Regions from separate parts of the Psychrobacillus sp. INOP01 genome, predicted to be linked through region 2. Evidence: predicted binding sites of a transcription regulator. Region 2 holds the regulator's gene; the other holds the start of a gene.

Region 1 (17,059 bases), 1.4 Mb from region 2:
CCTAATTCGAGGGTCAACAATGCTCATGATGATATCGGATAATAGACTTCCTAATAATGTTAAGAATCCAAAAAGCATAACAAGTGCTGTAATTACACTATAATCACGCCCGTTTATAGCCTGAATGAACAATTGTCCCATACCAGGATATCCAAAAATGGTTTCAATAAAAATAGATCCACTTAAAAGTCCTGTTATCGTGAAACCTAAAAATGCTGCAATCGGTAACAATGAGTTACGGAATATATGACGAGAGTATACTTTATTGATCGGAATACCCTTACTTTTCGCGGTACGTACATAATCCATCGACTTAGAATCGATAATTTCCGTACGTAAATACTGAATTATTCCAGTAGTCGCAAGCAAAGCATACGTAATCGCTGGTAATAAGATATGATAAAACTTACTCCAGAGGTAACCAGCTGTTCCTGAGTCGTATTTAATATCTACCGTCCCACTAGTCGGGAACCAACCTAGTTCGTAGCCGAAGAAAAACAGATTGATCAGTCCTAATACAAATGTTGGTATGGCATATACAATAAAGCTATAGAACACAATCGATTTATCTAAGAAGGAATCATGGAATCTACCAGACAATACTCCTAATGGGATTGCGATTAAATATAATAAAAAGACACTTAATAACGATAACCATAATGTATTCAACGCACGGTCCCCGATTAAATTCGATACTGGTACATTAAATGTGTAACTGCGTCCAAAATCTCCTTGAAAGGCATTTCCAATCCAGTTCACATATTGTATGTACCAAGGATCATAAAAACCTGCCTTAATACGTAACTCTTCTACTCTAGCAGGATCTGTTTCTGGAGTAATTAGTCCCGTAAAAGGGTCACCTGGCATAAACTTCGCCATAATGAATATCAAAAGACTAAGTACAAATAATTGTGGAATCATAACAAGAACACGTCTAACAATTGTTTTCCACATATTACATGCCCCCTTTGTTTTGAGCACTTGTTGCTACTTGATGTGATTCGGAAATAGTTTGTAAATCATATACTCTTCCATTTTCATCATAATAATTATGGTGATTCGTTAAATAATCTACTTCTACCGCTCTTCGAATTTTCTTTCGCTCTTCGCGGTCTGTTGGATTTACTTCTGGAATTGCTGAAAGTAATCTCTTTGTATATATATGTTGAGGATTCGTATAGATGTCTTTCCGACTACCGGACTCTACAAAACGCCCCTTGTACATAATCGAGATATTATCACACATATGTTTAACTACTCCAAGATCATGGGAAATAAATAAGTAACTTAAGCCAAACTCATCTTGGATATCTTTCAGGAAATTAAGAACCTGTGCTTGAACCGATAAATCGAGTGCCGATACTGGTTCATCTGCAATGATTAGTTTAGGATTACTAGCAATCGCTCTCGCAATACCGATACGCTGTTTTTGTCCACCGGAAAATTCATGTGGATATTTAAATCTTGCTTCCTCGCTCATGCCTACAATCGCTAGTAATTCATTAATTCTTTTTCTTTCTTCACCAGGAGAAAGTTTTAAGAAGTTCCTAATAGGCTCTGCGATGATATCCTGCACTCGTTTACGAGGGTTCAAACTTGAATGTGCATCTTGGAAAATCATTTGGATGTCACGATTATAAGCCGAATTTCGACCTCTAACTTTGTTAGTAACATTCTCACCTTCATAAATAATGCTTCCAGATGTAATTTTTTCTAATCCGATAATAGATTTTCCTGTTGTGGATTTTCCACAACCTGATTCACCTACTAATCCGTAAGCTTTACCTTTTTCAAATTCTAGATTTATACCATCTACAGCGTGAACATTGTCCACTACTGTATTGAAAAATCCTCCACGTATTGGGTAATGCACTTTTAAGTCATTAATTTGCATGAAACTCATAGGGAATTACCTCCTTTTTCACTTTCAAAGTGAAAATGTTGCCAGCAAGTACATCTAACTAGATGACCTGGAGATACTTCATGCAATGTTGGATTTTCCTCATGTGCCTCAGATGGAATCCATGAAATACGATCTGCGAATCTACATCCTACTCTAGGTAATTTCACTAACGATGGGACCATCCCTTGTATTACTTGGAGTTTTTCATTTTCACTATTCATTTGAGGTATAGAATTTAGTAGAGAACGTGTGTATGGATGTCTAGGGTTTGCAAACAACTCTTCCACAGGAGCCTCTTCAATAATTTGACCAGCATACATAACCGCTACACGGTCAGCTGTTTCGGCTACTACACCTAAGTCATGTGTGATTAATACGATACCTGCTCCAGTTTCTTTTTGAAGTTCTTTTAGCAAATCAAGAATCTGAGCTTGAATAGTTACATCTAGTGCAGTTGTTGGTTCATCGGCAATAATAATATTCGGTTTACAAGAAATGGCAATCGCAATAATAACGCGTTGTCTCATCCCACCTGAAAGCTGATGTGGAAACTGTCTAGAAATTCGCTCTGGGTTAGGTATTCCGACTTGTTTTAACAGTTCTAAAACACGGGTACCTCGTTCTTGTTTTGTCATTTTAGTATGATATAGAAGACCTTCTTCAATCTGCTCACCAATTCTCATTAACGGGTTTAAAGCTGATAATGGATCTTGGAAAATCATTCCTATTTCTTCCCCACGAACATTATTTAACTTTTCCTCTTCCAATAGTGCAAGGTTTTGCCCTTTATAAAGAATTTCTCCTTGAACTCTTGTTTTGTTATGATCGTATAATCCGATAATAGAAGTTGCTAAAGTAGATTTTCCACAGCCCGACTCACCAACAACTGCAAGTATTTCATTTTTATTCAAGGTTACGGATACACCATCAACCGCATCATAATATGTATCTTTTATGCGAAAACCTGTATGTAAGTCGTTTATCGTTAAAAGCTGATCTAAGTTGTTCACATTATTACCCCTTTCGGCCATCGCTCGCTTAAACTATTAATTTAGAATGATACTAGCTTATTAAATATTTATATTTTTCTGTTTATTGTTACCTTATTGTTAAAGTCTATTACAGTTCTGTTACAATCGCAATAATATTTTTTCATTATTTGATTAATTTACTCTTTTTCAAAAATTGGGATATGTTACAAAACTAGTAATATCAAGACATTATAAGCACTTTTAATAGTAAGAAATATTTTTTTGAAATATTAATCATCCGTCAAATTTCAACAAATAATATCAATAAAGTGTCATTCTATCCTCTAAAACACTAGTGTTTCAACACTTTAAAGCATTAAAATTTTTAGTATAAAAAAAGCATTTCCAAGTTTTAACTTGGAAATGCTTAATCAGAAAAGCTTTATATTTTTTTGAATAAAATACTTGCATTATGTCCACCAAAACCTAATGAATTACTCATAGCGAATTCGATATCTGCTTGTCTTGCAGCATTCGGCACATAATCCAAATCACATTCTGGATCTGGTGTCTCTAAATTCATCGTCGGCGGTAAGATACCCTCTTTTAATGCTAATACGGTGAAGATTGCTTCAACTCCACCTGCAGCTCCTAAAAGATGACCCGTCATTGACTTTGTAGAACTCATAGCAAGTTTATATGCATGTTCTCCAAAGACAGTTTTCACAGCCATTGTTTCAAAATGATCATTATATGGTGTGCTTGTTCCATGCGCATTAATATAATCGACTTGCTCAGGTGAAATTGTGGCATCATCTAGCGCTTGTTTCATCGCACGCGCGGCACCTTCTCCACCTGGAGCTGGAGCAGTAATATGATGCGCATCACCTGTGGAACCATATCCGATAATTTCGGCATATATTTTTGCTCCACGTGCTACAGCATGTTCATACTCCTCCAAAATAATAATCCCTGCACCTTCTCCAATGACAAATCCATCACGATTCGCATCGAATGGGCGAGAAGCTTTTTCAGGATCTGTATTTAACGTAAGGGCAGTATTTGATACAAATCCTGCTACAGACATATGAGTAATTGGAGACTCTGCTCCTCCTGTAATCATTACGTCTGCATCTCCACGTTCAATTACCTTAAATGCATCTCCAATAGAGTTTGTTCCAGAAGCACAAGCTGTTACCGAACATGAATTTATAGCCTTGGCACCAAAATGAATAGATACTTGCCCTGCTGCCATATCTGGAATCATCATCGGAACAAAAAATGGGCTTACTCGGCGTGCGCCTTTTTCTAAAAAGACACGGAATTGTGCCTCATACGTCTCCATACCACCTATACCAGAACCAATCCACACTCCAGTACGGAGGCCCACTTCTTCTGTAATTGTAAGATCTGCATCTTCCACAGCCATGATAGAAGCAGCTAATGCATAATGGGTAAAGCGATCCATTTTACGTGCTTCTTTTCTTTCAATATACTTTTCAATATCAAAATCTTTTACTTCAGCTGCAACCTTAGCTGCAAACTGTGATGCATCTAGTCTTGTCAGCATACCTACACCAGATTTACCTTCTTTTATTCCCGACCATGTTGTTTCGATATCATTTCCTAGTGGTGTAACAGCACCTAAGCCTGTTACTACTACTCTACGTTTTGTCATGAATTATTCATCCTTCCAAATTGTACGTTTATTTTCCCCATTTTAATGCAATTGCACCCCATGTTAAACCTCCACCAAAACCAACCATTACAATGGTATCATCGTCTTTTACTTTGCCATTTTTCACTTCTTCATTTAAAGAGAGAGGTATGGAAGCAGAGGATGTATTACCATACTTATGAATGGTTTTAGACATTTTCTCAATAGGTAACCCTAGTCTTTCTCTTGATGATTCCATTATACGGATATTAGCTTGATGTGGAATTAGCATATCAATTTCTTCTTTATTTAATCCAGCTTTTTCTATTACATTTACCGCAGATTCACCCATTTGTCTTACAGCAAATTTAAAAACCTCTCTTCCGTTCATATGAAGATGCGGACCTTCTTGCGATAAATGCTTACCACCACTACCATCTGCACCAAGCTCGAAGGATAAAATTCCCCGTCCTGCAGAAACTTCACTTACTACTGCAGCACCAGCACCATCACCAAATAAAACTGCAGTGTTTCTATCTTCCCAATTAGTAATTTTAGATAGTTTTTCTACTCCCACTACAAGGACGTGAGAGTATGTATTGGCTTCAACAAATTGCTTCGCTGTTACTAGACCATATATAAATCCTGCACATGCTGCCGATAAATCCATTGCAGCCGCATTTGTTGCACCAAGTTGTTCTTGGAGCATTGTTGAAACACTTGGAAATGGGCGGTCTGGAGTTACTGTTGCTACAATTATCAAGCCAATTTGATCTGCAGTAATTCCTGCATCTTTTATTGCTTCTTTTGCGGCTTTCACAGCCATATGAGATGTATTTTCTTCTGGTCCTGCAATCCTACGTTCTTCTATACCAGTCATCGTTCTTATCCATTCGTCAGATGTATCCATTCTTTTTTCAAGGTCTTCATTTGTCAAAATATGTTCAGGTGCATATGTACCTAAACCAATTATTCCTGCATTCATGAATGTTCCTCTTTTCTTATAATCTATTATTAGTACCTGGTATTAATAATAACGAATATATGTATATTTTTCAACAACAGAGTTTGTTTTACCAAATATTCTTTTGTAATATGCTATGCTATGGTATGATACATATATAAAATTAGCGCACGAGGTGAAATTACATGCAATATATAATGACGGTATTTTGGTCAGTACTTTTAGTTTCTATGTTAAATTACGTAGTAAGCTCCGTTCAAAACGTTGAGTTTGTATTCATGGATGGTATCTTCATGTCCATTCCAGTTGCAATTTTAGTTCTGATCATCGCTGCAATCATTCCTGATGAACCAGTAGCTAAAGCACATCACTAAAAAACAGCCTTCCAACTGGGAGGCTGTTTTTATGTCCCTGATATTCTTCGGGATTTTGCTAGGCTAGTCTCTTGCGCGAGAGCGATTACAGGCTATCCGAGAGAAAATCGCACATATACAAGAGACATCGACTGCTATACGAGAGAGCTTGCCTTGTACGAGAGTGATTACTGGCTATCCGAGAGAGAATCGCACATATACAAGAGGCATCCACGGCTATACGAGATAGCTCGCCTTGTACGAGAGTGATTACTGGCTATCCGAGAGAGAATCGCACATATACGAGAGGCATCCACCGCTATACGAGAGAGCTTGCTGTTCTGATTGAACTCTTTAAAAAAAGCCATAGATAAACCACGGATTCTATGTGGTTTATCTATGGTTAAATTTTCACTAAACTTTATTAACTTTCACTTAAGATTTTTAGTTCATTCTCTTCCATTTTAGCCACTACCTTGCTGCCTGGTAGAACGGTGCCGCCGATTAGAAGTTTCGCCACTGCTGTTTCTAAATAGCGTTGGATATAACGTTTCAATGGTCTTGCACCAAATGCAGCATCTGTACCTTCCTCAACAATCCACTGGACTACCGACTCATCCACTTGTAAATCAATTTCTTGTTCAGTTAATCGTTTTTGAAGCTGTTTCACGTATTTTTCTGTAATCTTAACAAAGTGTTCCGTTGTCAATGAGTGGAACATAATGATGTCATCTAAGCGATTCAACAATTCCGGTTTAAAATGTTCATGTAATGCACTCAGGACAAGGCTTTCTTCTTGTTCAGTTACTTCCCCCGTTGTATTCGCTAAATATCCCGAGCCAATATTTGAAGTCAAAATAACAATCGTATTTGTGAAGTTCACGATTCTACCTTGACTGTCTGTAATACGCCCATCATCCATCAATTGCAATAAAATATTTGCTACATCTGGGTGTGCCTTTTCTATTTCATCTAACAACACAACTGAATATGGATTTCTTCGAACTGCCTCCGTTAACTGACCACCTTCTTCATACCCAATATATCCCGGAGGTGCACCGACTAAACGAGACACACTATGCTTTTCCATATATTCAGACATATCGATACGAATAAAATGCTCCTCAGAATCAAATAAATTTGCCGCTAAAGATTTAGCTAGCTCTGTTTTCCCTACACCGGTTGGTCCTAAAAATAAGAAAGAACCAATTGGTTTATTTGGATCTTTAATACCTGCTCTTGCACGCCAAACAGCTTCTGTAACTAACTGGACAGCTTGATCTTGTCCAACTACACGCTCTCCTAATGTTTCTTTTAAGCGTAAAAGTTTTTCTCTTTCACCTTCGACCAGTTTAGTTACAGGAATGCCAGTCCATCTTGATACGATGGAGGCAATTTCTTCTGCTGTTACTTCTTCACGTAATAGACGAGTTTCTGGATCTTCAATTACTTGGTTTTCATACACTTGGAGTTCCTTTTCTAATGTTGGAATTTTCCCGTGTCGAAGTTCAGCTGCTTTGTTTAAGTCATATTGATTTTCAGCTTCTTCTAATTCTCGACGATAGCGATCCAATACTTCCCGTTTTTGCTGTATTACTTGAATGGCCTCTTTTTCTTGTTGCCATTTATTTCGCATTTCACTAGTTGAAGCCTCTAATTCTTTCAAATCTTTACGCAGCTGCTCTAGTCTTTTTTGACTTGCAGCATCTTTTTCTTTCATTAATGCTTGTTCTTCAATTTGAAGCTGCATCATTTTTCTTGTAACTTCATCGAGTTCTTGTGGCATTGAATCGATCTCTGTTCGAATCATCGCACATGCCTCATCAACTAAATCGATTGCTTTGTCTGGCAAAAATCGTTCTGTGATATATCGATTAGAAAGCTCAGCAGCTGCAACGATTGCTCGGTCATGAATTCTCACACCGTGATGTAGCTCAAAGCGTTCTTTGAGGCCACGTAAAATAGATACAGTATCTTCAATAGAAGGTTCTCTCACCATTACTTGTTGAAAGCGTCTTTCAAGAGCTGGATCTTTCTCGATATACATACGATATTCATCAAGTGTTGTTGCTCCAATACAATGCAGCTCACCCCGTGCTAGCATTGGTTTAAGCATATTTCCAGCATCCATTGCACCGTCAGATTTTCCAGCTCCAACTATCGTGTGAATTTCATCGATAAACAAAATAATTTGTCCTTCACTATCTTTCACTTGCTTTAAAACCGCTTGAAGACGTTCTTCAAATTCCCCACGATATTTTGCACCAGCGATTAAGGAGCTCATATCCAGTTCAAAAATTTCCTTCTCCTTTAATCCTTCTGGTACATCCTTACGTACAATACGCTGCGCCAGCCCTTCAACTATGGCAGTCTTCCCTACCCCTGGCTCTCCTATCAGTACTGGATTATTTTTCGTTTTTCTTGAAAGAATACGTATAACATCCCTAATTTCCTGATCACGTCCAATAACAGGATCCATTTTCCCTTCTTTCACTGCAGTTACTAAGTTTCTACCGTACGTTTCTAAAGGACTTTTTTCATCTTGTTGCTTCATTTGCATATGCAAACCTCTCCTTATGAAATAGTTTGACCTTTTTTGACTAATATAAGTATACGACCTTCCTAATAACTTTGTAAAGAAATATGACTATTGATTTTCACTAAACAAATCATTTAAATATGCTATTATAAAAGAAAGTGCGCACATGAAAAACGAATGTGAATGACGGAAAGGAAGTAATAATTATGAATGAACAAAGTTCCAATTCACAAGGTATACATGCACTGTTTGAACAATTTGGAGCTAGCTTAAAAGTAGATAAGGATCGCCCTGTTTTCTTAGAAGGTGAAAGTGCAGAAGACGTCTACCTCATCAAGACAGGTACCGTTCGTATTAGTAAGGATACAGAAAGCGGCAAAATATTGACTTTACGAATTACGGGAAATGATTCATTTATAGGAGAAACATCTATTTTTTGCGAAACTGTTTATCATTCTGTCTCAGCTAATGCAATAGAACCTACTCAATTATTAGTATTACCACGTGCAACGTTGGAAAAGTATTTATCAGATTGTTCGTCTCTCATGATGGAATGGATTCAAGTTATGCAAATGCATAATTTGAAAAACGAGACTCGCTTTAGAGATTTACTGCTTCACGGTAAAAAAGGAGCGTTATTGTCCACATTGATACGATTAACTAATACTTACGGGGTAAAACAGGAGGATGGCAGTATTCTCATTGATTATGCTATGACCAATCAGGAACTGGCCAACTTCTGTGCAACCAGTAGAGAGGTCGTAAACCGAATTCTAAATGATCTAAAGAAAAAAGATGTACTTTCGTTAGATAAAGGAATGATTACGATTCATGATTTACATTTTTTACGCACTGAAGTAGAGTGTGATGATTGTCCACTGCATATTTGTCGGATTGACTAGTATGAATGGAACTCAATTTTAAATTTCACCATAATAAAAAGTCGAACCTTTTACGGATTCGACTTTTTATTCTTTCGTATATTGCTATTATCTTACTCCCAGTGCTATTTTAGCGTAGCGAGACATATTATCTTTTGACCATGGTGGATTGAAGACAATATTTACATCTGTATCTTTTACTTCAGGTAGTTCACCAAGTGCTGTTTTTACTTGATCAACAATCTGTGGACCCATTGGACAACCCATAGATGTTAATGTCATCGTAACTTTTGCGATATCTTCATCTGCTAATTGTACATCATATACTAAACCTAAATTGACAATATCAATACCTAATTCAGGGTCGATAACGTTCTCAAGAGCGGCCATCATACTATCCTTCATATCTTGTTCTGCATCTTGACTCATTTTGAAAACCTCCTCTATTTTATCCCGGTTAAACAGGCTGTAATACCCCCACCTCAACTTTTTAAGAGAAAATCAAGAAGAATAGGTGGGGATAAACAGCCTGTAAATCCCCGATTGGTTCAACTAACCATCATCGGGGATGAAGAAAATCCCCACTGATGGAAGTTTCACTTTATATCTCAATCATATCAAACTCGTCAGTTTATGCCAAACTGTTTGCAAGCCACTGCATAGAAGCCAGCAATCCTTTTCTTGATACTGCATGTCCTGCTGATTTTTCATTCATCAGGACTATATTCTGTTTATCATATTGTTTTCTTAGAGAAGCTATGAATTGCGCAGTTGGTTCATATGGTACTACAGGATCCTTTTCTCCATGCCAGAAAAATAATGGTGTTTCAATAAGATTATCTGGATGATTTGATGCGTCAAATTTGGATAGGGTGTCGAACATATTTTTTCTCTCATCTGCGTTCAATGGTACTTTGAATCCTTTTTGCTCTACGGAAGCAATTTGTGCTTTTGCAAGCTCTACATAACCAGGCGTTCCCATCATAATAGCAGCAGCATCAATCCAAGGATATGCCGTTAAACAACCTAAAGTAGTTATCCCACCCATAGAAGTTCCGGCTATACCAACTTTTTGACCGTTGAAATAGCCACGTTTGTCTAATTCATGTTTAATCTGTCCAACTTCTTCAATTGAAGTTAAAACAATTTCCCAAAAGCGTAAACTTATTTCCACTTCATCTAATTTTTCATCTCGTTCTCCATGTAAATGTGCATCTGGTAAAATGACGCGGCATCCTTGTTGAACAAGCTGATATGCGTAATGTAAGTTATGCTCTTTCGCACTTTCAAATCCGTGTAAAAAGATGACAATTGGAGAATCCTTTTTTATTTCTTCTTTATAGATATGTAGTAACGGAATGTTTCCCCATGCCTCATTAGTGACTATCATTGATATCCCGCCTTTCTTCTTTTATTATTCTACCAAAGTAATTTCATGAGTACAAAGAGACTGACCTACCATGCATTAACGAGCAGGCCGATTAAAATCGAAATGTCCTGTGGCTACATCGATACTAGTATGTCCTGTACGTCGTAAGACTACGGCATTGCCGCAGAACGAGGAGTTTTTTGCCAAAGTTTTATTTTCAATCAGTGAGTGCAAGATAACCCATTGATTGAAGTTTCACTTTTTACATTTTGACGTTATTCATTGAAAACGATACACTTTAAAGTAAGATAGAAGGGAGTTTTTTTATGAAACCACATTTAATCGTGTTAGATTTAGATGGGACTTTATTGACCGATGAAAAAGTAATTTCAACAAAAACTAAACATATACTTCAACAAGCAAAAAATGATGGACATCAAGTTATGATTGCGACTGGTAGACCTTATAGATCTAGTGAAATGTATTATAAAGAGCTTGGTTTGAGTACACCAATTGTTAACTTCAACGGGGCATTTGTTCATCATCCTGGAAGTTCTTCTTGGAAAACTGTACATACACCGATAGATTTAAAGGTTGTTAAACAAGTAGTAGAGGCTGTAGAAAGTTATTCCATCAAAAATATGCTCGCTGAGGTACTAGATGATGTGTATTTACATTATCACGATGAAAAAATACTTTCTGCGTTTTCACTAGGGAACCCGCAAGTAACAACTGGAGATTTACGAACTCTTTTGAAAACTGATCCAACTAGTTTACTTATCCATGCAGAAGATGATTCAGTTGACTTAGTTCGTCAGCACTTAAGAGATGTACACGCGGAAGTAATCGATCATCGCCGTTGGGGTGCACCATGGGATGTTATTGAGATTGTACGCCATGGTTTAAATAAGGCAGTTGGATTATCACAAGTATCGGAGTTTTTAAATATTCCACAGGAACGAATCATTGCATTTGGTGATGAAGATAATGATTTAGAAATGATAGAGTATGCTGGTATTGGGGTAGCAATGGGAAATGCGATAATTCCTCTTCAAACTATTGCTAATGAAGTAACTTTAACAAATAACGAAGATGGTATTGCAGAATTCTTAATAGAAAGATTAAACTTAACTAAATAATAGAGATGCAGGAGGATGGGAAATGAGAATATTTGCTGATAGTGCTACAGATTTACCAAAAGCTTTTTTTGAAGATAACAACGTTCTTTTAGCGCCACTTAGAGTTCATATTGATGAGGATGAATATGAGGACATTATTGGTATTGATTCTTCTGAAGTTTACGCGGCAATCCGTGCAGGAAAGCATCCAAAAACTTCACAAGTTTCACCAGAATTATTTTTACGCTTATTTGAGGATCTTGCAAAATCTGGAGAAGAAGGATTATATATCGCATTTTCGTCAGCTCTTTCTGGAACCTATAGTACAGCTATGATGATGCGTGAGCAATTATTAGAAACATATCCTGATTTAAAGCTAACGATCATCGATTCACAATGTGCATCGCTAGGATATGGTTTAGTACTAAAAGAAGCAGTTAAATTACGTGATGAAGGAATGGACAATGCTCAAATTATTGAAAAAGTACGATTTCATGCAGAGCATATGGAGCATTTATTCACCGTGGAGGATTTGGATTACTTAGCACGCGGTGGGAGAGTTTCGAAGGCAAGTGCTTTTGTTGGTGGATTACTTAATATTAAACCACTTCTTCATGTGGAGGATGGCAAGCTAGTTCCCCTTGAAAAAATTCGTGGACGCAAAAAAGTATTGAAGCGAATGATTGATATGATGGGCGAACGTGGTGATACTATTGGTGAACAGTCCATCGCACTTTGTCACAGTGATGATGAACCTACAGCATTAGAATTAAAACAAATGATCGAGGAAAGATTTCATCCGAAGAGTATTGAGATACACTCCATTGGTTCTACTGTTGGCGCACATGTTGGTCCCGGGACAATGGGATTATTCTTTTTAAATAAATTGTCTTAAGAAAAGTGCAAGCGCCCAGAGGCTGGTCGTGACTGACGTCACGACCAGCCCTCTTTTTTCGTTCATCTTGTGGCATATACCTGTCCATCGCTCCCCTACAACTGTAAGAAAAAGATTAAGTTCTTTGTGGATATATAGAGAAAAAATGCTTTCTTATTCATAAAGGAAGCGCCCGAAGATACAATTTCGGTCGCATTCCTCCTTCTCGTTGAGTAAACACTTACTATTTCTCTGTATTTCCACTATTACTAAATTTAATCTACTTCCTGAATTGCTATTTAAACTTTAGTTAAATGACACTAGACATAATAATCTTAAATGTTAAAGATGCTGCCCGAAATATCACTTTTGAGTACTACACCCTTCATTGTTGAAGTGGAAGGTGGCGACTCCAGCGGGATGAGTGAAACAGATAAGCCATCACAACGAACGCGAAGCGGTGGTGATGGCTTATCGCTCCCCCCCGCGGAAGGCGTCCACCTGAAACGGAAATCAGTAGTATTTTTCATTCTTTAAAGTACCATGAACCCCGTGTTCACGGTACTTTTTTAGATACTTTCTTATAAGAAAAGTGTAAACGCCCCTTTAAAAAAAGATCTGTCTTTGGTAAAACTTAGGCTACACCATTAACGAGAAACTTAAATGGGGGTTTAGTCTCCTATGAAAATAGGGACTTGATTTTATGCTTGTGATTTATGGTGGAATGGACATTTGCCTTGAATTGGCTCAATATCATCACCAATAAAGGATTGCTTCCATTCATTATGCGTAGGATCGCCAAAGTGGCCGATATCTGGATGCTTAGGAAGCTGATCCCAAGCTTCTACACGTTTACGAACTTTTTCACGTGACATAATACCACCTTTTTCAGTTCCTTCTAAACCTTCAAATATTTTGCGAGGCTGGAATCCAAGAACCATCGAATTTCCTAGATGACGTGTCTTTCGTTTCTTATAAGCAGGAGCATTTCCGAACACAAAGATTGGCTCTCCATTGAACCGGAAATCCCATAAATAGTGTTCAGGATCTCGAGGACTGTCTTTTGGCCATTCAACTTCATCAACTTCATGTAAGTATTGGAGAATATCCCAAAATTGCTTTCGGTAGTCTTCAATAGAACCCTCTTGCTCAAAAGGCTCTACAAATACAAAAAGACCGTGTCTCTTGTATTTTGGTAATTTAAATAAATCTAGAAAGCCTACAACTGCAGACGGTAGATTACTCCAGTCATCTTGATTGATATAAGCATAGCGGAGCTCGCCTTTCAGTTCGCCACTCATTCCAAAAAAACATGGAAACGTTTTATCCGTTACAGTTTTATGAAAAGTTTCGTATTCTTTATAGAGCCAACTCGGCAAGTCTGTTCTAGTATGAAAATCTTCTTTTGTTAATAAAGCTTGTTCCTTCGTAATCATACAATCGCCTCCACTATCTTTATTCAAGCATCTCTATATATCTATTCTCTACCCCATCCTAAATTTCCTGAAACGGCGATATTCAAATGAAAATAATTTTCACAAATAGGTTATGAAATGAAAAATCAAGGGAATATAAAGGGAATGAATAAGAAATTGGAGGGTGACTTATGGTGAAAATAATTCAAGATCAATCTCAAATACAATGTCAAAGTGAATATGGAACACTTCAAAAAGTCTTTTTATGTGAACCTCAATACATGGAAATTAAAGAAGTGATTAATGATGTTCAAAAAAAGTATGTAAATAATAATATTGACCGTTCACTTGCGATTTCACAGCATCAGATATTTGAACAAACTTTACGGAATGCGGGTGTGGAAGTGATTAAACTACGACCAAGTAAAGAACACCCTGAACAAGTTTTCACTAGAGATATTGGTTTTACTTTGGGCAATTGCTTATTTATTTCCAAAATGGCGAATCCGATTCGTCAAGGCGAAGAAAAAATATTAGCTCAGTGGATGAATGAACATGACATTTCGTATAAGAAGCTCTCAACACATTCCATTGAAGGTGGCGATGTAATCATTGATGGCAATCGTGTTTTTGTTGGAGTTAGCGACCGTACATGTAAGAACGCTGTTCAAGCTTTGCAAAGAGAATTACCGGATTTTGAGATTCTACCTATTCCTTTTAACCCAAAATATTTGCATCTAGATTGTGTGTTCAATATTCTTTCCTCTAATGATGCGTTGATTTATCCTGATGCGCTCGATCCAAAAATCGTGGATCGTTTGTCGAGCATGTATCATTTAATAGAAGTGAGCGAAAGTGAGCAGTTCTCAATGGGTACGAATGTATTGTCTATTGGTCATAATCGAGTGCTTAGTTTGCCAATAAATCATGAAGTTAATCATCAGATGAGAGAGCATGGATATCAAGTGTTGGAGGTCGATTTCTCAGAAATCATTAAATCAGGTGGATCATTCCGATGTTGTTCATTGCCAATTATGCGCCATTAAAAAAGATTGGCCACCTTATATCAGTGGCCAATCTTTTCTTACTTCTTCACTTTTTTCTCTTCATCCAATCTGCGTTGCTTCCCTTTTTTCCAAACAATGATCAGGAATAACATAAACAATAAATATGCGATGGCCATTGCCGCAATGTAGGCGCTATTTAACCCATTGTCTTCTTTAACTTGATATACTTCGACTATCTCTCTGTCCAACACTAAACGGTATGAACCGTCATCGGAAGCACGGACTGTATCGGATTCAAATAAACCACGTAATTCTTTATCTTCTCCTATTTCCTCGCTAGAAATGTCTATTCTCTTTGTCTCACTTGTATTATTAATGACTACAATAAATGTTTCTTCATCAGAATATCGTTTGTACACGGCATATCCATCTTTATTTTCTAGCAATTCCATTTTACCGGTTCGCATCGTTTCTGATTTTGTACGAATGGAGGCCATGTCTTTTAAATATTCAATTAGCTCTTCATCTACACGGAAATTCATGATTTGGTGGCTATCTTTAGCATTTTGACCATTCATCGCTATTTCTGTACCATATGTCATATAAGGCACACCTGGTAATGTAAGCAAAGTACCAATCGCCATTTTAATACGAGTAGGTGGGAACATATTCTCTAAGGCACTATGATAGGTAATTCTCTCCGTCAACAAATGATCCACCATTAAAAGATTATTTTCATTTGCTGAAGAAATAGACTCCGAAGGTAAATCTGTATTTTTGAAAGTGTCCCGGAAATCTAGCATTAGCTGTTCTGAATAGTCCAGATCAAAATCAGCCTCTGACTCTTCGAGGGCAATAACATACATAGGATTACGTACTTCTTTTACTGCTTCAATTAACTCATTTATAAATGGAGTTGGTGCGCCCTCCAACTCTGACAATTTAACTCCATCAATTTTGTAGGTTTCTGCAAATTTAACAATTGTATCAATAAGGGCTTGTTGTACATCAGGATTAGTCAAATCCAAATGCAATTGACCATTTTCTTTTGAAAGTATCCAATCACTCTTTTCGTTATTTTTAGCCCAAATATGGTTCTCACTATAATTATTTAGAGGAAATTCAACCATGATCTTTAAATCTTTTTCGTGAGATTTGTCTAACAACTCGTTAAATTCTTCCGTTGTCCCAAAGTGTCTTTCCAATTCATCGAAATCTAAAATTCGCTTTCCATCATAGGATTCTGTTGCAAAAACAGGTCCTATCGAGATAGTAGTGAAGCCCATATCACTAATATGTGTCATTTTTTCCATAACACCGAGAAAATCTCCACCTGCGAATGCATTAGGATCTTTTGGATTGACATCATAATCGTTCGTTCCTATTTTATTGAAGTAACGATCTACATATAGATCGTAAATACTTTCGTTATGTATAGAGTTATTCGTTTCTGCATTGCTCACTAGAGTTGTCGATAGGCAAAGACTACTCATAAGCAATCCAGTTACAATCCATTTTGTTAACTTCAAGGTAAATCCTCCTTTGACGCATATACATTTCATTTTATCAAAGCTAAGTTTTAATCGCTATCGTTTCGCAATTAAAGCAATAAATATCTATAATATTTCGTCCAAACTGTGACAGGTCGCAAAGTAGTTATTCATGTGTTATTCATGTGTTAACTTTCTTTGTCATTCCTGAAATTGTTGGGGCGAGTTTGTTTCTAGTTCTTTAAATGTTTATCGAGAACCACTTCCTAGTAGGCTTAAACTTGCTCTCGTATGTTGATGACTTGCTTTTTCTTCCAAAACAAAAACCACCAATCATTCAGGTGGCTTTTGGGTTTTATGGAATTCTTGAAGGATATGCGATTGGAGTTCACCTGGAGAATCGGTGTTATTTTTTTGTAGGTTGGCAATGATAAATGATGTGCCTACAAATGCAATCATTAGGACAATTACTAATATTAGCAATGATATTCCCATAAGCTGCTGCTCCTCTCTTCTTA
Region 2 (17,059 bases):
ACCTTGGAAGTGCGCAAACGGTCCTTCTAATACTTCGACTAACTCACCAATCGTAAAGTCTACCTCTACCACACGATCAGCATCGCCCATTTGTTTCAGCATAGATTGCACTTCTTCTGGAGCTAAAGGTGTTGGTTTTGTTCCGCCACCTGAAGAACCAAGGAATCCAGTTACACCCGGTGTATTTCTCACTACATACCAAGCATCATCTGTCATGATAAGTTCTACAAAAACATATCCAGGAAATGTTTTTCTAACAACGACACGTTTTTTACCGTCTTTAAAATCTGTTTCCTCTTGTTCAGGGATATATACACGGAATATTTTATCCGACATCCCCATTGTTTCTACTCGTTTTTCTAAGTTTGCTTTTACTTTGTTTTCATACCCAGAGTACGTATGAACAACATACCAATTTTTTTCCATAGTGTCAGGACTAGTCGTCCGTCCCCTCCTTTTCTCAAGACAAATGAAAAAACCCGTTCGTTTAATAAGACGGGCTATTTTCAAATATTTACATGCTAGTTATTATAATGCTAAATACCAACGGAACAATTCAGAGATACCTAAATCAACTACAGCAAAAAATACAGCCGCTGCTACAACAGTAGCAAGCACAATTACAGTGTATTTAGTAAGCTCTTTTCGTCTAGGCCAACTTACTTTTCTCATTTCAGTCATTACATTTTTGAAAAAGCCACCAACATTAGCCATTTTAGCTAAACCCCCACACAAAAAATCTATCTTATTTTCATATTCATAACGTTTGTTTATGAAGCGTATGCGCATTGCAATGTGCACAATATTTTTTACGTTCAATTCGGATTACATTCTCTTTAGATGCAGGAACCGTGTAATTACGATTGCCACATTGGACACAGCTTAAGACAGTCTTCTTTACCATATTATCACCTTAGTTAAGCGTATAAGTCTTTTTCAAGATTATCATCTTACACATATCATGTCAACAAAATACCAGTTATGCATAATTACTACCAATCTCCATATAACGTTCTAGTTTACGCTTTACGCGTTGTAATGCATTGTCGATCGATTTCACATGGCGATTCAATTCTTCAGAGATTTCTTGATAAGATTGACCATCTAAGTATAAGGCGAGTACTTGTTGTTCTAACTCACTCAGTATTTCCGCCATTTTACCTTCCATATAATCAAAGTCTTCTCGATTGATGATTAATTCCTCTGGGTCATCTATAACCGAACCAGCGATCATATCCATCAATGTTCGATCGGATTCCTCATCATATATAGGTTTGTCCAATGATACATAGGAATTTAGCGGAATATGTTTTTGGCGAGTAGCAGTTTTAATAGCGGTTATTATTTGTCGAGTGATGCATAATTCGGCAAACGCTCGAAAAGAAGCAAGTTTCTCTTCTTTAAAATCCCGAATCGCCTTATACAATCCGATCATTCCCTCTTGGAGGATGTCTTCCTTATCGGCCCCTATTAAAAAGTATGATCTTCCCTTCATACGGACAAAAGAACGGTATTTTGTTATTAAAAAATCTAGCGCTTCAGTGTTTCCTTGATGAACCATCTCTACAAGCTCTTCATCTAGTAAACTATCTAATTGTAGATTCTGCTCTGTCTTTTCCAATGAAGTCACCTCAGCTAACAAGAATATTATTCCAATTATACAGGAAGGAAATTTATAGCGTCAATGAATCATTTCATTCCTCTTCGCCATTTTTCGAAAATTTCTGCAACTTCTGCTGTTAATGGGATATTGGAAGTCGGCTTATCACCCTGAATACTTTTCACTTTTTTTGTTATTTTGGAGGAAATCGACAACATCTCAATTTCTAGTTCTCTTGCCGATTTTCGCAAGGCCCCTTGTCCAAATATAACTCGTTGCTCGGTCAAATCTGATGTAGCTACGTATATTTGGACTCTTCTACTACTCAATTCTTTTGTTAACTTTTCAATGCGTTCATCTGCAATTTCATTTTTTCTCGTATAAATAACTTCTACGTTGTATTGTTTCTTTTTATTTTCAATGCCAGGGACTAAGTGCGCATCAAAGACCACAATCACTCGAACACCTGTATATGCTTTGTATTCTGCCATCAGCTCGATCAAGCGGTCTCTAGCGTCTAGTAATTTCACTTCTTTTAACTTCCTTAACTCGCTCCATGCGCCGATGATATTATATCCATCGACAAGTAGAATTTGCATCTTCTTATCCTTTTAGCGGATTTCTTACGCGCCATATTTCATATAACAAAACGGAGGCTGCAACAGACGCATTAAGACTTGTAACATGACCGACCATTGGCAAATAGTAAAGAAAATCACATTTTTCTTTTAACAGTCGACCCATTCCTTTTCCTTCACTACCAATAATAAGGGCAAGTGGAAGTGTCGCATCCATATTTCGATAATCAGTAGACTTCTCCGCATCCGTTCCAGCAATCCAAACACCCCGTTCTTTAAGCTCATCAACCGTTTGTGCTAAGTTACCCGCACGATAAACCGGAATATGTTCGATTGCTCCCGTAGATGCTTTTGCGACTACCGCCGTCAGACCAACTGCTCTTCTTTTCGGAATAATAATTCCATGAGCCCCTACCGCATCTGCAGTTCGCATGATAGAACCAAGATTATGAGGATCCTCAAGTTCATCTAAAATAATAAAAAGAGGATCCTCTTGCTTGCTAGCTGCTAGCTCAAATAAATCGTCTAATTCCGCATAACGGTATGCAGCAACCGATGCGACTATCCCCTGGTGATTCGCATCTGTTAAGTTATCTAGCTTCTTTTTAGGTACGAACTGTACGATTATTCCAGCGTCTTTGGCTAGTTGAATAATTTCAGATACGCCGCTTTTTTGAATGCCTTCAGCAAGCCAGACCTTGTTCATATCTCTACCCGCACGAAGGGCTTCAACTACAGGATTTTTTCCTGCTATAAGCTCTCCAGTTTGCTCTGTTTGATCATTTTTCTCTGTCATTTACTTTTTCGCACCTTTCTGTTCATCGATAAAGTTAATCGAAAAATGTAACACTTCTTGCAAACGCTCCATTTGTCCACTCAAGTATAGACTCCCAACGACCGCTTCAAACGCTGTACTATGATGATAAGTAATAACATCTGTATTTTTTGGGACTGATCCTGACTTTGCATTACGCCCTCTTCGAAGAACTGCTTGTTCATCTTCTGTTAAAAACTCCTTATCTAACATTTCCTTTACAATCGTCGCTTGTGCTTTCGCGGATACATAGTTAGTGGCTTCTTTGTGTAAAATATTTGGTCGAACTCGCCCAGAGCGGATGAGGTGTTCCCGAACGACTTGTTCGAAAACAGCATCACCCATATAGGCAAGTGCCAAAGAATTTAGTTGTTTTACATCTGATAGTTTTAAGTTCTCCACAAGTTTATCCTCTTTTCCATCGGATACCCTGTGCAGTATCTTCCAAAATTATGTTTAATTCTTTTAATTGATCTCTAATTTCATCGGCACGGGCAAAGTTACGATCCTTTCTTGCCTGATTGCGTTCTTCGATCAATGCATCGATTTCTTCATCCAATACTTCTTTTTCTTTAGCAAACGTTAGTCCTAGTACAGCCGTTAATGTATCCATTACAGATATAAATTGTTTCAATATAGCTTCAGAGGTTTGTTTTTCTTGTAAATACGTATTCGCAAGTTTCGACAATTCAAAAATAGCTGCGATTCCATTTGCTGTATTGAAGTCATCATCCATCGCTGTTTCAAATTGTACTTTCACATCCGCAATTTTTTGTAACCAAATATCATCATGGTCTCCTAAATTTGCAGTCGTACTTAAGCGATGAACTAAGTTATCGTAAGCAGTTCTTATACGGTCCAAACCTGCCTCCGCCTGCTCCACTAATTCTTTTGAATAGTTAATTGGGTTTCGATAGTGAACACTCAGCATGAAAAGACGCAATACTTGAGGATCAATTTGCTGACGAATATCATTCACCAATACAAAATTTCCGAGTGATTTCGACATTTTTTCATTGTCTATATTTATATACCCATTATGCATCCAATATCTTGCGAATGTCTTACCAGTTCTTGCTTCTGACTGGGCAATTTCATTTTCATGGTGAGGGAAAGTTAAATCCTGCCCTCCTGCATGAATATCAATAGTATCTCCTAGTATTTCGCGAGCCATCACGGAGCATTCAATATGCCATCCGGGACGCCCTTGTCCCCAAGGGCTTTCCCAGAAGATTTCTCCAGGCTTTGCGGCTTTCCAAAGTGCAAAATCGAGGGCATCCTCTTTCTTTTCCCCAGTTTCAATGCGTGCCCCCACTTTTAAGTCGTCTACAGATTGATGAGAAAGCTTGCCATACCCATCAAATTTTCTCGTGCGATAATATACGTCTCCTTGAGATTCGTAAGCATACCCTTTTTCCTCTAATATTTTTATAAATTCAATAATTTGATCCATGTGATCCGTTACACGGGGATGTGAATCTGCTCGATTGCAGCCAAGCGCTTCCACGTCTGCAAAATAAGCGTTGATAAAACGTTCCGTAAGCTCTGAGACCTCTTCTCCCAGTTCGTTGGCCGCTCTAATAATTTTGTCATCCACGTCTGTGAAGTTAGAAACGTATGTCACGTCATACCCACGATATTGTAGATACTTTCTTACCGTATCATACACAATTACAGGTCGCGCATTTCCTATATGAATATAATTGTAAACAGTTGGTCCACATACATACATTTTGACCTTGCCTTCTTCAAGTGGGATAAACGGTTCTTTTTCACGCTTTAATGTATTAAAAATTTGGATTGTCATGACCAATTTCTCTCCTTTTCTTTCGTTAAATGGTCGATTTCTTTATGAAGCTCTTCTATTTTAGCTTCCATTTGTTTACATCGATCAGCAAACGGATCAGGCAGGTCCTGATGATCGAGATTTCGCTTCACTTTTATACCGTCTTGAATTACGACTACACCCGGAATACCAACAACAGTTGAATTAGTAGGTACATCTTTTAATACAACAGACCCTGCTCCGACTTTACTATTTTCTCCAATTGTAATCGATCCTAATACTTTTGCTCCTGTAGCGATTAGCACATTATTGCGAAGAGTGGGATGTCTCTTCCCTTTTTCTTTCCCGGTACCACCTAGTGTGACACCTTGGTAGATTGTACAATCATCTCCGATTTCACAGGTTTCTCCAATGACTACGCCAGAGCCATGATCGATAAAAAAGCGTCGCCCAATTGTCGCCCCAGGGTGAATTTCGATACCTGTAAAAAATCTACTAACTTGTGAAATGGCACGTGCTAAGAAAAAGAATTTCTTTTTAAATAATGCATGTGCAATACGATGACTCCAAATTGCATGTAGACCTGCGTATGTTAATACCACCTCTAGCTTGCTATTTGCTGCTGGATCTTGTTCAAATACTACTGCAATATCTTCTTTCATTCGTTCGAACACAAGATTGCCTCCCTTCATTTTTCTCCATAAAAAAAGTCTCTGTCTATAAATATAGACAGAGACGCAATAAGCGCGGTTCCACTCTGATTGGAAAAATACGAATACTTTTCCCACTTTGCATCTTTAACGCAGATGATACGTTCAGCCTACTTAAAAGTTCGGCATGACGCTCGGAGGTGCATTTCAGTAACTCATGGGCTCAGACCACTTTCAGCCGGTGATGGTCCTCTCTAAAGAACGTGCGTTACTTACTTCTCCTCGTCTTCGCTTGGCTATTCATTTCGCTTTCGAATTTGTATCACCATTTTCACACCTTGTAAGGGGAAAGTCAATCTTATTGTTTTGCAAATTTGGCAACGCGAGCAATTACTTTCTCTTTCCCGATTAAACTGATAGCATCAGCTAGTTCTGGACCATGCATTTGACCAGTTGTCACTACACGAATTGGCATGAAAAGGTTTTTCCCTTTGTGACCTGTTTCTTTTTGCACTGCTTTAATGGCAGCTTTAATCTCAGCAGCTTCAAATGCTTCTAAGCCCTCTAGCTGTGCTTTAAATGCAGCCATAACCTCAGGAACCTGCTCCCCAGCTAGTACTTCTGTTGCTTCTTCAGTATATGCAATTTCGTGGTCAAAGAATAATGAAGATAACTCAACAATTTCAGCCCCAAAGCTCATTTGCTCATGATAAAGAGCAATTAGCTTTGTTGCCCACGCAAGTTCGTCTTCGGATAATTCAGCTGGAAGTAAATCAGCTTTTTGTAAATGTGGTAGTGCAAGTTCTACTACTTTTTCAAGTGGCAGCTGTTTAATATATTGGTTGTTCATCCATGTAAGTTTTTGTTTGTCGAACATCGATGGTGATTTAGAAAGACGTGACACATCAAAGTTTTTAATTAATTCCTCTTTGGTGAAGATTTCATCTTCTCCTTCAGGAGACCAGCCTAATAATGCAAAGAAGTTAAACATTGCTTCCGGTAAATACCCTAAATCTTTGTACTGTGTAACAAATTGGATAATTGACTCATCACGTTTTGAAAGCTTTTTACGGTTTTCATTGATGATTAGTGTCATGTGACCGTACTTCGGATATGCCCATTCGAATGCATCAAAGATCATTAGTTGTTTTGGGGTGTTTGATAAATGTTCCTCCCCACGGAATACATGAGAGATTTCCATAAAGTGATCATCTAATACTACAGCATAGTTATAAGTTGGGATCCCGTTAGCTTTCACTAGTACCCAGTCACCAACGTCTTTAGATTCAAAAGTTACTAATCCACGAACTAAGTCTTCAAATGTATAAGTTACATTTTCCGGTACACGCACACGAATCGTGTATGGTTGGCCAGCATCCTCTTTTGCTTGTACTTCTTCTTTAGATAAATGACGGCATTTACCATTGTACATAGGAGCTGCAATACCTTTTTCCTTTTGTACTTCACGTTCTGCTTCTAATTCCTCTGAAGAACAGAAACATTTATAGGCATGTCCTTTTTCTAACATTTCTTCTGCGTGCTTTGTATATATATCTAGACGCTCCATTTGACGATACGGCGCATATGGTCCACCAATATCTACAGACTCATCATAGTCGATTCCTAACCACTTTAAGTTGTCAAGTTGTGATAACTCGCCACCCTCGACATTACGCTCAATATCCGTATCTTCAATACGAACGATAAATTTACCATTATGGTGACGTGCATATAAATAGTTAAATAATGCTGTACGTGCTCCTCCAATATGTAAAAATCCTGTTGGACTTGGCGCGTAGCGTACGCGAACTTCTTGTGTCATAAGTATATCCTCCTAGTTTTCGAACATTTAAACTTTATTCATTCTACCATTGCTTATATATTTTTTAAAGTTAGTCTTTCTTAAGAAGCAATATTGTCGCCATTGACGCTATTCCTTCTTCACGGCCTGTAAATCCAAGTTTTTCCGTTGTGGTAGCTTTCACATTTACCTGCGATACATCCGCTTGAAGTAACTCAGCTACACGCTTACGAATTGTTTCGATATATGGTGCCATTTTCGGCTTTTGTGCAATAACTGTACAATCGATATTTCCTAACTTATATCCACGAGCATCTACTAGGTTCCAAATATGCTCTAGTAGCTTTGCTGAATCTGCATCTTTAAAATCTGGGTCTGTATCTGGGAAATGCCTGCCAATATCCCCTTCTCCAATCGCACCTAAAGCTGCATCTGTAATTGTATGTAGCAGTACATCTGCATCTGAGTGGCCGATTAGCCCTCGTTCGTAAGGGATCTCGATCCCTCCTATTATTAACGGACGATTATCCGCAAATTCATGTACATCGAACCCTTGTCCAATTCGCATCATATTATTGTTCCTCCCGCTTATTTAATATAACTTCTCCATATAGAAGATCTTCCCTCGTTGTCATTTTCACATTATCATAGGTACTTTCAACAATATGAACAGGCTCTCCTAATCTTTCCACGAGCATCGCTTCATCTGTTCCAAGAAAATTTGCCGCTTCCGCTAATCTTTCTGCTTTTTCTAATAATGTATACTGGAATGCTTGAGGTGTTTGAATAATCCACAAGCTTTCTCGATTCACCGTTTCTTGGATTATACCATCTTCTACTTTTTTCATTGTATCTTTTGCCCGAACTGCCGCAACAGCTGCTCCAGTAGTATTTGCAGCTTCCACTAATTGTTGTATTACTTCCTGATGAATAAATGGTCGTGCAGCATCATGAACGAGTATGATACCTTTAGATGTAACAGCCTTTAAAGCTGCATATACACTATGCTGACGCTCGTCTCCACCTTCTGCTATTGCAGCGACCTTCGTAATGCAATATTCTTTTAGTAGCCGTTCAATAAATATTTTTTCCTCTTTCTTCACAGCCAACACTATTTGCTCACAATTCGGATCTCTGTCAAATACTCGTAAAGTATGTATCAAAATAGGAATATTACGTAGTTCTAAAAATAACTTATTTTGACCAGCGCCCATTCGTTTCCCACTGCCTGCAGCTGGCAATAAAACAGTATATATCATGCTATTGAACCTCCATCACACAGAAAAAGGGCGTATTCCTTTCGCAAAGGAAACAACCCTTTTTTCTTTATTTCGAGTCTTGTGGTTTTGCAAATATCATTCGACCGGCCGACGTTTGAAGCACACTTGTCACCTCTACGTTTATCGCCTGTCCAATATATGCCTTACCGCCTTCCACTACGATCATCGTTCCATCATCTAAATATGCGACACCCTGATTGTGTTCTTTACCATCTTTAATAACGACAACATGCATTATTTCCCCGGGAATAACGACCGGTTTTACTGCATTTGCCAAGTCATTAATATTCAAAACACGCACTTGATGCAGGTCGCAAACCTTGTTTAGATTGAAGTCATTCGTTACAACGATTCCATTCATCTTTTTAGCTAGACGAACTAACTTTAAATCAACCTCTTGGATATCCTCGAAGTCTTCTTCCACGATTAGTACAGCAGAAGCTCTTTCCGTTTGTAGTTTCTTCAATACATCTAACCCTCGGCGCCCTCTTGTTCGTTTAAGCGTATCCGAGGAATCCGCAATATGCTGTAACTCCGTCAAAACAAATTGAGGAACGACAAGAACGCCTTCGATAAATCCTGTTACCGAAATATCCGAAATACGACCATCGATAATAACACTAGTATCTAACAATTTATATGTTCCTAAACTCAATTCTTGGTTATCCTCATCAACTGTTTTCTTTTTGTTACTACTTTGTTTGGAAGGAGTAAAAACCTGAAGAAGTTCATCACGCTTTTTAAAACCAACTTGGAAACCTAAGTATCCCAAAACAATCGACAATAGTACCGGCACAACCGATCCAATACCCGGTATAGCAATATTATTAAGCGCAGAACCAAGGAAAAAGGCAACGATTAATCCAATAACCAATCCTAGCGTTCCGAATAGCAAATCTCCAATTGGCGCTTTTAATAATCGTTCTTCCATCCACTTGATAAAGTTAACTAAGTAATCGGTCATAAATAATGCAGCCACGTATAACAATACTGCTCCAACTAAAACGGATACATAAGGATTGTGAATCCAAGGGTTGTTAGATAAATTAAAAAGCTCGTATAAGTGCGGTAAGAATAGTAAACCCAATGTTCCACCAATTAAAATAAACGCAATTTGAATAATCCATTTTAACAAGTATGCCACCTCCATTTATTTTATTATACTTCCATCTTTCACAATAAGTCTAATAAGAAAAGCACATGACGCCTATGCCAGCCCTGACAAACGCTAGAAGAATTTCATGTAAAGGCGTCCTTGACCTTTACTGAAATTCCAAAACGACTCAGGCGGGCTAGGCGCTGGAGCTAGACAATAGTACTTATCCTCTTATTTATTACGAAAATGCCTCTTTCATCGCTTCGTTAACTGTTTCAATCCCTATAATTTGGATGCCTTTTGGATAATCCCAACCACCTAAATTAGATGCAGGAACAATCGCTCTTTTAAAACCAAGCTTCGCTGCCTCTTGCACCCGCTGCTCAATCCTAGACACCCTTCTCACTTCTCCAGTTAAACCGATTTCTCCGATAAAACAGTCTGTTGGTGTAACCCCTGTATCCCGGAAACTAGAGACGATACTTACTAGGACGGCTAAATCGATCGCAGGTTCATCTAATTTTACTCCACCTGCAACTTTTATATAAGCATCTTGCGTTTGAAGCAGCAATCCCATTCTCTTTTCCAGTACCGCCATTAGTAATGAAACACGGTTTTGATCAATACCAGTAGCCATACGTTTCGGGTAATTAAAGCTAGATTGAGTCACTAGCGCTTGAATCTCTACTAAAATAGGTCTGGTACCTTCCATAGAGGCAACAATTGCGGACCCCGCTGCTCCGTGAGATCGTTCCTGCAAAAATAATTCAGACGGATTAAGCACTTCTTTTAATCCAGATTGAATCATTTCAAAAATGGCAATTTCATTCGTAGAGCCAAAACGGTTCTTCTGAGATCTTAAAATACGATACGTATGGTGACGTTCTCCTTCAAAATACAATACGGTGTCTACCATATGTTCCAAGATACGTGGGCCTGCAATTTGCCCTTCTTTCGTTACGTGTCCCACTAAAAAGATTGCTACATTTTTCGTTTTGGCTATTCGCATAAGCTCTGCTGTACATTCTCTAACTTGCGATACACTCCCTGGTGCACTAGTCACTTCTGGATGATGAACAGTTTGAATAGAGTCCACTATGACAAATTTGGGCTCTACACTTTCAATAGTTTCATTGATTAGTTCTAAATTGGTTTCTGAGTAGATATAAAGCTCAGCTGAGGTCACCCCTAAACGTTCTGCACGAAGCTTGGTCTGACGGATAGATTCCTCGCCCGAAATATATAGCACTCGCTCTCCCTTATTGGCAAGTAAAGCTGAAACCTGTAAAAGAAGAGTAGACTTTCCTATACCCGGGTCTCCCCCTATTAACACTAGCGATCCTGGTACAATACCCCCACCAAGAACACGATTCAATTCAGCAAAATCGGTTGTCACCCGGGGTTCTTCGGCTGTTACTACTGAAATAATCGGGGTAGCCTTCTGCGCTACCCCGTCCGAATGCTGAAAGGAGCGTTTTGGACCTTTGGATACTATTTCAGTTTCTTCTACCATAGTGTTCCATTCTCCACATCCAGGACATCTTCCCATCCATTTTGCAGATTCATAACCACATGAGTTACACATAAATTTCGTTTTCTTTTTAGCCATAATACCTCCTACTATGTAAAAAGGGCATTCCGGAAATCTTTTTCGGAATGCCCGCTATATTAACCTTCTGTAACTAAAGCTTTAGTGCGAACCACGAATTCATTGTCTTCTACATCAAATATTACATGTTGCCCATCCAATACTTCTCCTTTTAAAAGCTCTTCGGAAAGACGATCTTCTACATGTTTTTGAATTGCACGGCGTAAAGGACGCGCACCATATTCTGGTTCATATCCTTCAGTTGTAATTTTATCTTGTGCTGCTTCTGTAATTTCTAACTCAATACCTTGTTCTTTCAAACGTTTCGCTAACTGCTCTGTCATTAGTGAAACAATTTGTTTTAAATGGTCTTTTTCAAGAGAATGGAACACAATCATCTCATCTAGACGGTTTAAGAATTCTGGGCGGAATGCTTTCTTCAATTCTTCTAGCATTTTGCCTTTCATATCTTTATAGTCTGTCTTGCCGCCTTCTTTTAGGTTAAATCCAACGTATTTATTGAATTTAAGTGCATCCGCACCGACATTAGATGTCATGATGACTACCGTATTACGGAAATCTACTGTGCGACCCTTAGAGTCTGTTAATCGTCCGTCCTCTAACACTTGAAGCAGAATATTAAAGACGTCTGGGTGTGCTTTTTCAATTTCATCCAATAAGATAACAGAATATGGTTTACGACGTACTTTTTCTGTCAATTGCCCACCGTCGTCAAACCCTACATATCCTGGGGGAGAACCAACTAGACGAGAAGTTGAATGTTTTTCCATGTACTCAGACATGTCTACTCGAATCATCGCATCCTCGTCTCCGAACATCACTTCTGCTAATGCACGAGCAAGCTCGGTTTTCCCTACACCGGTAGGTCCTAAGAAGATAAAGGAGCCAATAGGACGTTTTGGATCTTTAAGTCCCGCACGAGCACGACGAATAGCTCTTGAAATTGCGTCCACTGCTTCACTTTGACCAATAACTCTTTCGTGTAATTTATCTTCCAGTTTTAATAGCTTCTCAGATTCTGTTTGTGCCAGTTTAGAAACTGGTACTCCAGTCCACATAGACACAACCGCCGCTATATCTTCTATTGTTACTTCAGACTCTTCTTTTCCTTGCTTTTCTTTCCAATTGTTTTTCATTTTTTCTAGTTCATCTTTAAGCTTTTGTTCTTTATCACGGAATGATGCAGCTTTTTCAAATTCCTGACTTTGAACAGCAGCATTTTTCTCAGATCGGATAGCTTCTAGCTTTGCTTCTAATTCTTTCAAATTAGGAGGTGTTGTATACGAACGTAAACGTACTTTAGATCCTGCTTCATCTATTAAGTCGATCGCTTTATCCGGTAAGAAACGATCAGAAATATAACGATCTGACATTTTCACAGCAGCTTCTACAGCTGCATCCGTAATTTTCACACGATGATGTGCTTCATAACGATCACGTAAACCGTAAATAATTTGGATCGCTTCAGCTACTGAAGGTTCATCTACTTGAATTGGTTGGAAACGACGCTCTAATGCTGCATCTTTTTCAATATATTTTCTATACTCATCCAGCGTTGTCGCACCAATACATTGAATTTCTCCACGAGCAAGAGCGGGCTTCAAAATATTCGATGCATCGATAGCACCCTCTGCTCCACCAGCACCAATTAATGTGTGAAGTTCATCAATGAATAAGATAACATTACCTGCTTGGCGGATTTCATCCATCACTTTTTTCAAACGGTCTTCAAATTCCCCACGATATTTTGTACCAGCAACAACTGTACCCATATCTAGCGTCATCACACGTTTATCGCGTAGGATTTCCGGCACTTCATTTTGTACGATTTGCTGTGCAAGCCCTTCTGCAATAGCTGTTTTACCAACACCTGGCTCTCCAATTAGAACTGGGTTGTTTTTTGTACGACGAGCCAAGATTTCAATTACTCTTGTAATTTCTTTACTACGACCAATTACAGGGTCTAGTGTGCCTTCTCTTGCAATTTGCGTTAAGTCACGAGCTAGGCCATCTAGTGTTGGTGTACTAGCCGGAGCAGCTCCATTGTTTCCATTACCATGTGCTTGCTCTGTGCTTCCTAGTAATTGAAGTACTTGTTGACGAGCTTTGTTTAAACTAACTCCCGCATTATTTAGAACACGAGCTGCTACACCTTCTCCTTCACGGATAAGTGCAAGTAAAAGATGCTCAGTTCCAATGTATGAGTGACCTAATTTTCGTGACTCATCTACTGAAAGTTCAATTACCTTTTTCGCACGAGGTGTGTAGTTAACAATTGGTCCAACTTCTTCTTTACCTGCTCCTACTAGTTCCTCGATCCCTGCTTCGATTACTTTTAGGTCTACTTCTATTGCTTCTAATGCTTTAGCAGCTATTCCACTACCTTCTCGGATAAGACCAAGTAATATATGTTCTGTCCCTATGGACTCATGCTTTAAGCGAATAGCTTCTTCTTGTGCTAGTTGTAATACTTTTTGAGATCTTTGTGTAAAACGATTAAACATCATTCAGATTCCTCTCCTTTTGTTTTCTGTTTTTCTTCTTTTTGCAATCGTTCCCTTAACAGCTTCGCGCGAAACATATCCCGCTCGGAGGTGTTCAGTGAAGTTCCTGCATATTTTTGCAGAAATCCTGGTTGCATAAACACCATACATTCATTCAAGATAGACATATCAACATCTTCTATTAGTCCCATATCTATTCCTAATCGCACATCTGATAGGCACCTTGCCGCTTCATCTGTCGCCATAATACGAGCAAATGATAAAGTTCCTAAAGATCGATACAGTCGATCTTCTAGTGTATTGGCCGAATGCTTTAGAAGTGCATCTCGCGCTTCTCTTTCTTTTTGAATAATTTGTTCAGTAATACTTTGAAGATCGGCAAGTATGTCTTCTTCTGACTTACCAAGTGTGGTTTGGTTGGATACTTGATAAACATTACCGAGCGCTTCACTACCTTCTCCGTAAATTCCTCTTACTACCATTCCTAACCTTGAAATGATGGTAACAATTCTATTCATTTGTTTCGTCATCGTTAATGCGGGTAAATGCATCATTACAGATGCACGTAAACCAGTACCTGTATTGGTAGGACAACTTGTTAAATATCCAAACTGCTCGTCAAAAGCATAGGGTAATTCCTTATCTAATACACGATCTAACTCATCTGCCTGCGCATATGCTTCTTGGATTTGAAGCCCCGAAAAAAGGCATTGTATACGAATATGATCCTCTTCATTGACCATCACACTAACAGATTCATCATTTGATAATAAAACCGATCCGGTCATAGGTGAGTTAGCAAGCTTTGGACTGATTAAATGTTTTTCTACTAATACCTGGCGACTTAGTTCGGATACATCCTTTATATGGAAGGAAGAAAATTGCATATGCAGTTCGTCACTTGCGTCCAGTAAAGTGGCAGAAACAGATTGGTCAATTTTATGCGCCTCATCTTCTGTAAATGCTAAAGGAAAACGATAGCCATTCAGATTTCGAGCTAAACGTATTCTTGTACTCATAACAATATCCGAATGCTTTCCTTCCCCAGCCATCCAACTAGAAATTGAGTTGTCTAAAAAATGTTCAATTGACATCAGTTTGGTCACCTCCTGTAGAAAGTTGATTTTCCAAATCTCTGGCTTCATCTCTCAGCTTTGCGGCTTCCTCAAAACTTTCAGTGTCAATCGCATCTTTCATTTGAGAGCGAATCGCTTCTATACGTTTTTTTATAGCAATTTTTTCCCCTAGCGCACCTGGAGCCTTTCCAATATGCTTCGTATTTCCATTATGAAGTCTCTTAAATACATTAGGTAACTGTGGACGGAAACTGTTGTAGCAATTTGCGCAACCAAATTTCCCTTCGTCTAAAAACCGCTGAATTGACCAGCCACATTCATCGCATACTATCATGTTTTTTTGTTGTTTATGTTGCATTGGTTGTTGTTCTGTTTGACTAAACCAGTTCGATAATAGCTGATGTAGAGATAATGGGTCTTGTTTGTACTCTACATAAAACGGGTGGAGGCTATTTGCACAGACCTCACAATAATGTCTTTCAAAGTGTTCACCATTATGCACTTGGGTAACCGTTACTTTCGCTGGTCTTTGTTTACAATTTTCACAAATCACCTTTCAACACACCCCGTTCATTTTTCACTTTTTTCATATTTTAACGTTAATAACATGGCACATAATATACGTGATCGTAGTTCATCTCTTGCTGGTAGAGGAATGGCTAGAGTAGTTCGATTTAAAGCTGCTAAAATGAGTTTTGCTTCACGCTTAGAAATAACATCCTCGTCTATTAACCGAAAAACGATATCTTCCGTTACGGATTCAGAAGCCCCATTTTCTAGTGTTTGTATAATATGCTCTATTAAATCAGCCTTCGTATGAGCTCGAACGCGGAGGATTCGAATATATCCACCTCCACCTCGTTTACTTTCTACCAAGTATCCGCGATCTTGGGTAAATCGAGTATTGATTACATAATTTATTTGAGATGGGACGCACTGAAATTTTTCTGCAATTTCACTTCGCTTAATTTCAATTTGTTCCTTACTTCCTTCTTCTATAATAGCCTTCAAATAACCTTCAATTATGTCAGATATATTTTTCACCTTCTCACCTCTTCTCATAAACTGACTTTGACTAACTTTGACTATATTATAACTAGAATTTTTCGCATGTGCAATTGATACGATTTGCCCTTAAAAAGAAGAAAAAAACTACAAACAGTCGTTTGTAGTTTAGGATATATTAAAATGAATATTCTTATTCAATAAATCTTTTTTCCCTCGTATGTTAGTTGTGTTATATAGAAATCCGGTTCTATTTCAATATCCTCTAATTTCTTAAAATTATGTCTCTCATATAATGTGATTGCAGGTATATTTTTTGCACCAGTTGATACAACTACCTTTTTTTCGCTAGCTTTGACATTCAATAGATAAGTTAATAACTCCGATGCAATCCCTTTTCGAAAATGATTAGGATCTACTACAAGTCTACAAATATCAATTAGTTCATCTGTATCTTCATAAGAAATAAAACCCATCATTTTCGAGCCATCTAACTTCCCAAGAAATAGTTCTCTGGATTTCCTTATATCTTTTACAGTATCCAAAAGCTGTGGAATCCCATCAAACCCGATTAAATCAGCTTCTACTTTATATGCTGGTAATTGAATCGATAAAATGCTTTCCGCGACTTTTGCATCCTCGTTATTGACTAATTGAATCATCCTTTACCTCATATCTAAAATTAAATTTTCTTTTTATAATTATTTCGTTGAGATTTCGTAATTTGCTTCCATTTATTCGTTTCAGCTTTTTTAGCTACTGCATCATTTTTTCGATCGATATGTGCAAGTTCTCTCATTAGTTTTACATAGCTTTTATAGCGTTCTTGTTTAAGCGCACCCGTGTAAATAGCCTCTTGAATAGAACAGCCCGGCTCTTTTACATGCTGACAATCACGAAACCGGCACGCTAATGCAAGCTCTTCGATATCCTGAAAGCTAGCACTAACTCCATCACTCGTATCCCAAAGTTGAAACTCCCTCATACCAGGTGTATCGATTAATAAGCCACCTTCCGGTAACAGCGTTAGCTCTCTATGCGTGGTCGTATGACGTCCCTTACTATCATCTTCTCTTATATCATTTACAGTCATTACCTCTACGCCTGACAAGGCGTTAATCAAAGAAGATTTCCCAACTCCAGAAGATCCTAGAAGTGCGCCCGTTTTATGTGCTGCCAATAGATTTCCTAGACGATTAATACCCTCGCCTGTAACACTACTCACTGCAAATATGTCTACACCAAATGCAATAGCTTCCA

Evidence for each region. The regulator CtsR, encoded in region 2, represses protease genes until heat stress. The targets are predictions, from matches to a motif close to ATGGTCAATAAAGGTCAAACA.
Region 1: KD050_RS16345 (ATP-dependent Clp protease ATP-binding subunit) is a predicted target of CtsR. The motif match lies at 8,432-8,452, and genes of this name have one in related genera.

The regions. Positions count from the first base shown of each region.
Region 1 covers NZ_CP073315.1:3,332,945-3,350,003, reverse strand. The annotation lists gene opp4B (oligopeptide ABC transporter permease) at 1-954, opposite strand, end outside; gene KD050_RS16370 (ABC transporter ATP-binding protein) at 956-1,903, opposite strand; gene KD050_RS16365 (ABC transporter ATP-binding protein) at 1,900-2,913, opposite strand; gene fabF (beta-ketoacyl-ACP synthase II) at 3,317-4,552, opposite strand; gene KD050_RS16355 (beta-ketoacyl-ACP synthase III) at 4,581-5,516, opposite strand; gene KD050_RS16350 (DUF2929 family protein) at 5,681-5,869, shown strand; gene KD050_RS16345 (ATP-dependent Clp protease ATP-binding subunit) at 6,273-8,408, opposite strand; gene KD050_RS16340 (Crp/Fnr family transcriptional regulator) at 8,594-9,289, shown strand; gene KD050_RS16335 (metal-sulfur cluster assembly factor) at 9,377-9,697, opposite strand; gene KD050_RS16330 (prolyl oligopeptidase family serine peptidase) at 9,900-10,658, opposite strand; gene KD050_RS16325 (Cof-type HAD-IIB family hydrolase) at 10,964-11,776, shown strand; gene KD050_RS16320 (DegV family protein) at 11,799-12,650, shown strand; gene KD050_RS16315 (YqcI/YcgG family protein) at 13,331-14,065, opposite strand; gene KD050_RS16310 (dimethylarginine dimethylaminohydrolase family protein) at 14,236-15,090, shown strand; gene KD050_RS16305 (alpha-amylase family glycosyl hydrolase) at 15,129-16,580, opposite strand; gene KD050_RS16300 (hypothetical protein) at 16,875-17,036, opposite strand.
Region 2 covers NZ_CP073315.1:1,970,387-1,987,445, forward strand. The annotation lists gene nusG (transcription termination/antitermination protein NusG) at 1-426, opposite strand, end outside; gene secE (preprotein translocase subunit SecE) at 529-714, opposite strand; gene rpmG (50S ribosomal protein L33) at 758-904, opposite strand; gene sigH (RNA polymerase sporulation sigma factor SigH) at 980-1,621, opposite strand; gene KD050_RS10030 (NYN domain-containing protein) at 1,690-2,199, opposite strand; gene rlmB (23S rRNA (guanosine(2251)-2'-O)-methyltransferase RlmB) at 2,204-2,974, opposite strand; gene KD050_RS10040 (Mini-ribonuclease 3) at 2,975-3,394, opposite strand; gene cysS (cysteine--tRNA ligase) at 3,399-4,799, opposite strand; gene cysE (serine O-acetyltransferase) at 4,796-5,452, opposite strand; T-box leader at 5,507-5,726, opposite strand; gene gltX (glutamate--tRNA ligase) at 5,787-7,250, opposite strand; gene ispF (2-C-methyl-D-erythritol 2,4-cyclodiphosphate synthase) at 7,321-7,800, opposite strand; gene ispD (2-C-methyl-D-erythritol 4-phosphate cytidylyltransferase) at 7,802-8,488, opposite strand; gene KD050_RS10070 (PIN/TRAM domain-containing protein) at 8,556-9,644, opposite strand; gene radA (DNA repair protein RadA) at 9,844-11,214, opposite strand; gene KD050_RS10080 (ATP-dependent Clp protease ATP-binding subunit) at 11,274-13,721, opposite strand; gene KD050_RS10085 (protein-arginine kinase McsB) at 13,718-14,812, opposite strand; gene KD050_RS10090 (UvrB/UvrC motif-containing protein) at 14,802-15,347, opposite strand; gene KD050_RS10095 (CtsR family transcriptional regulator) at 15,365-15,838, opposite strand; gene KD050_RS10100 (GNAT family N-acetyltransferase) at 15,997-16,461, opposite strand; gene rsgA (ribosome small subunit-dependent GTPase A) at 16,482-17,059, opposite strand, start outside.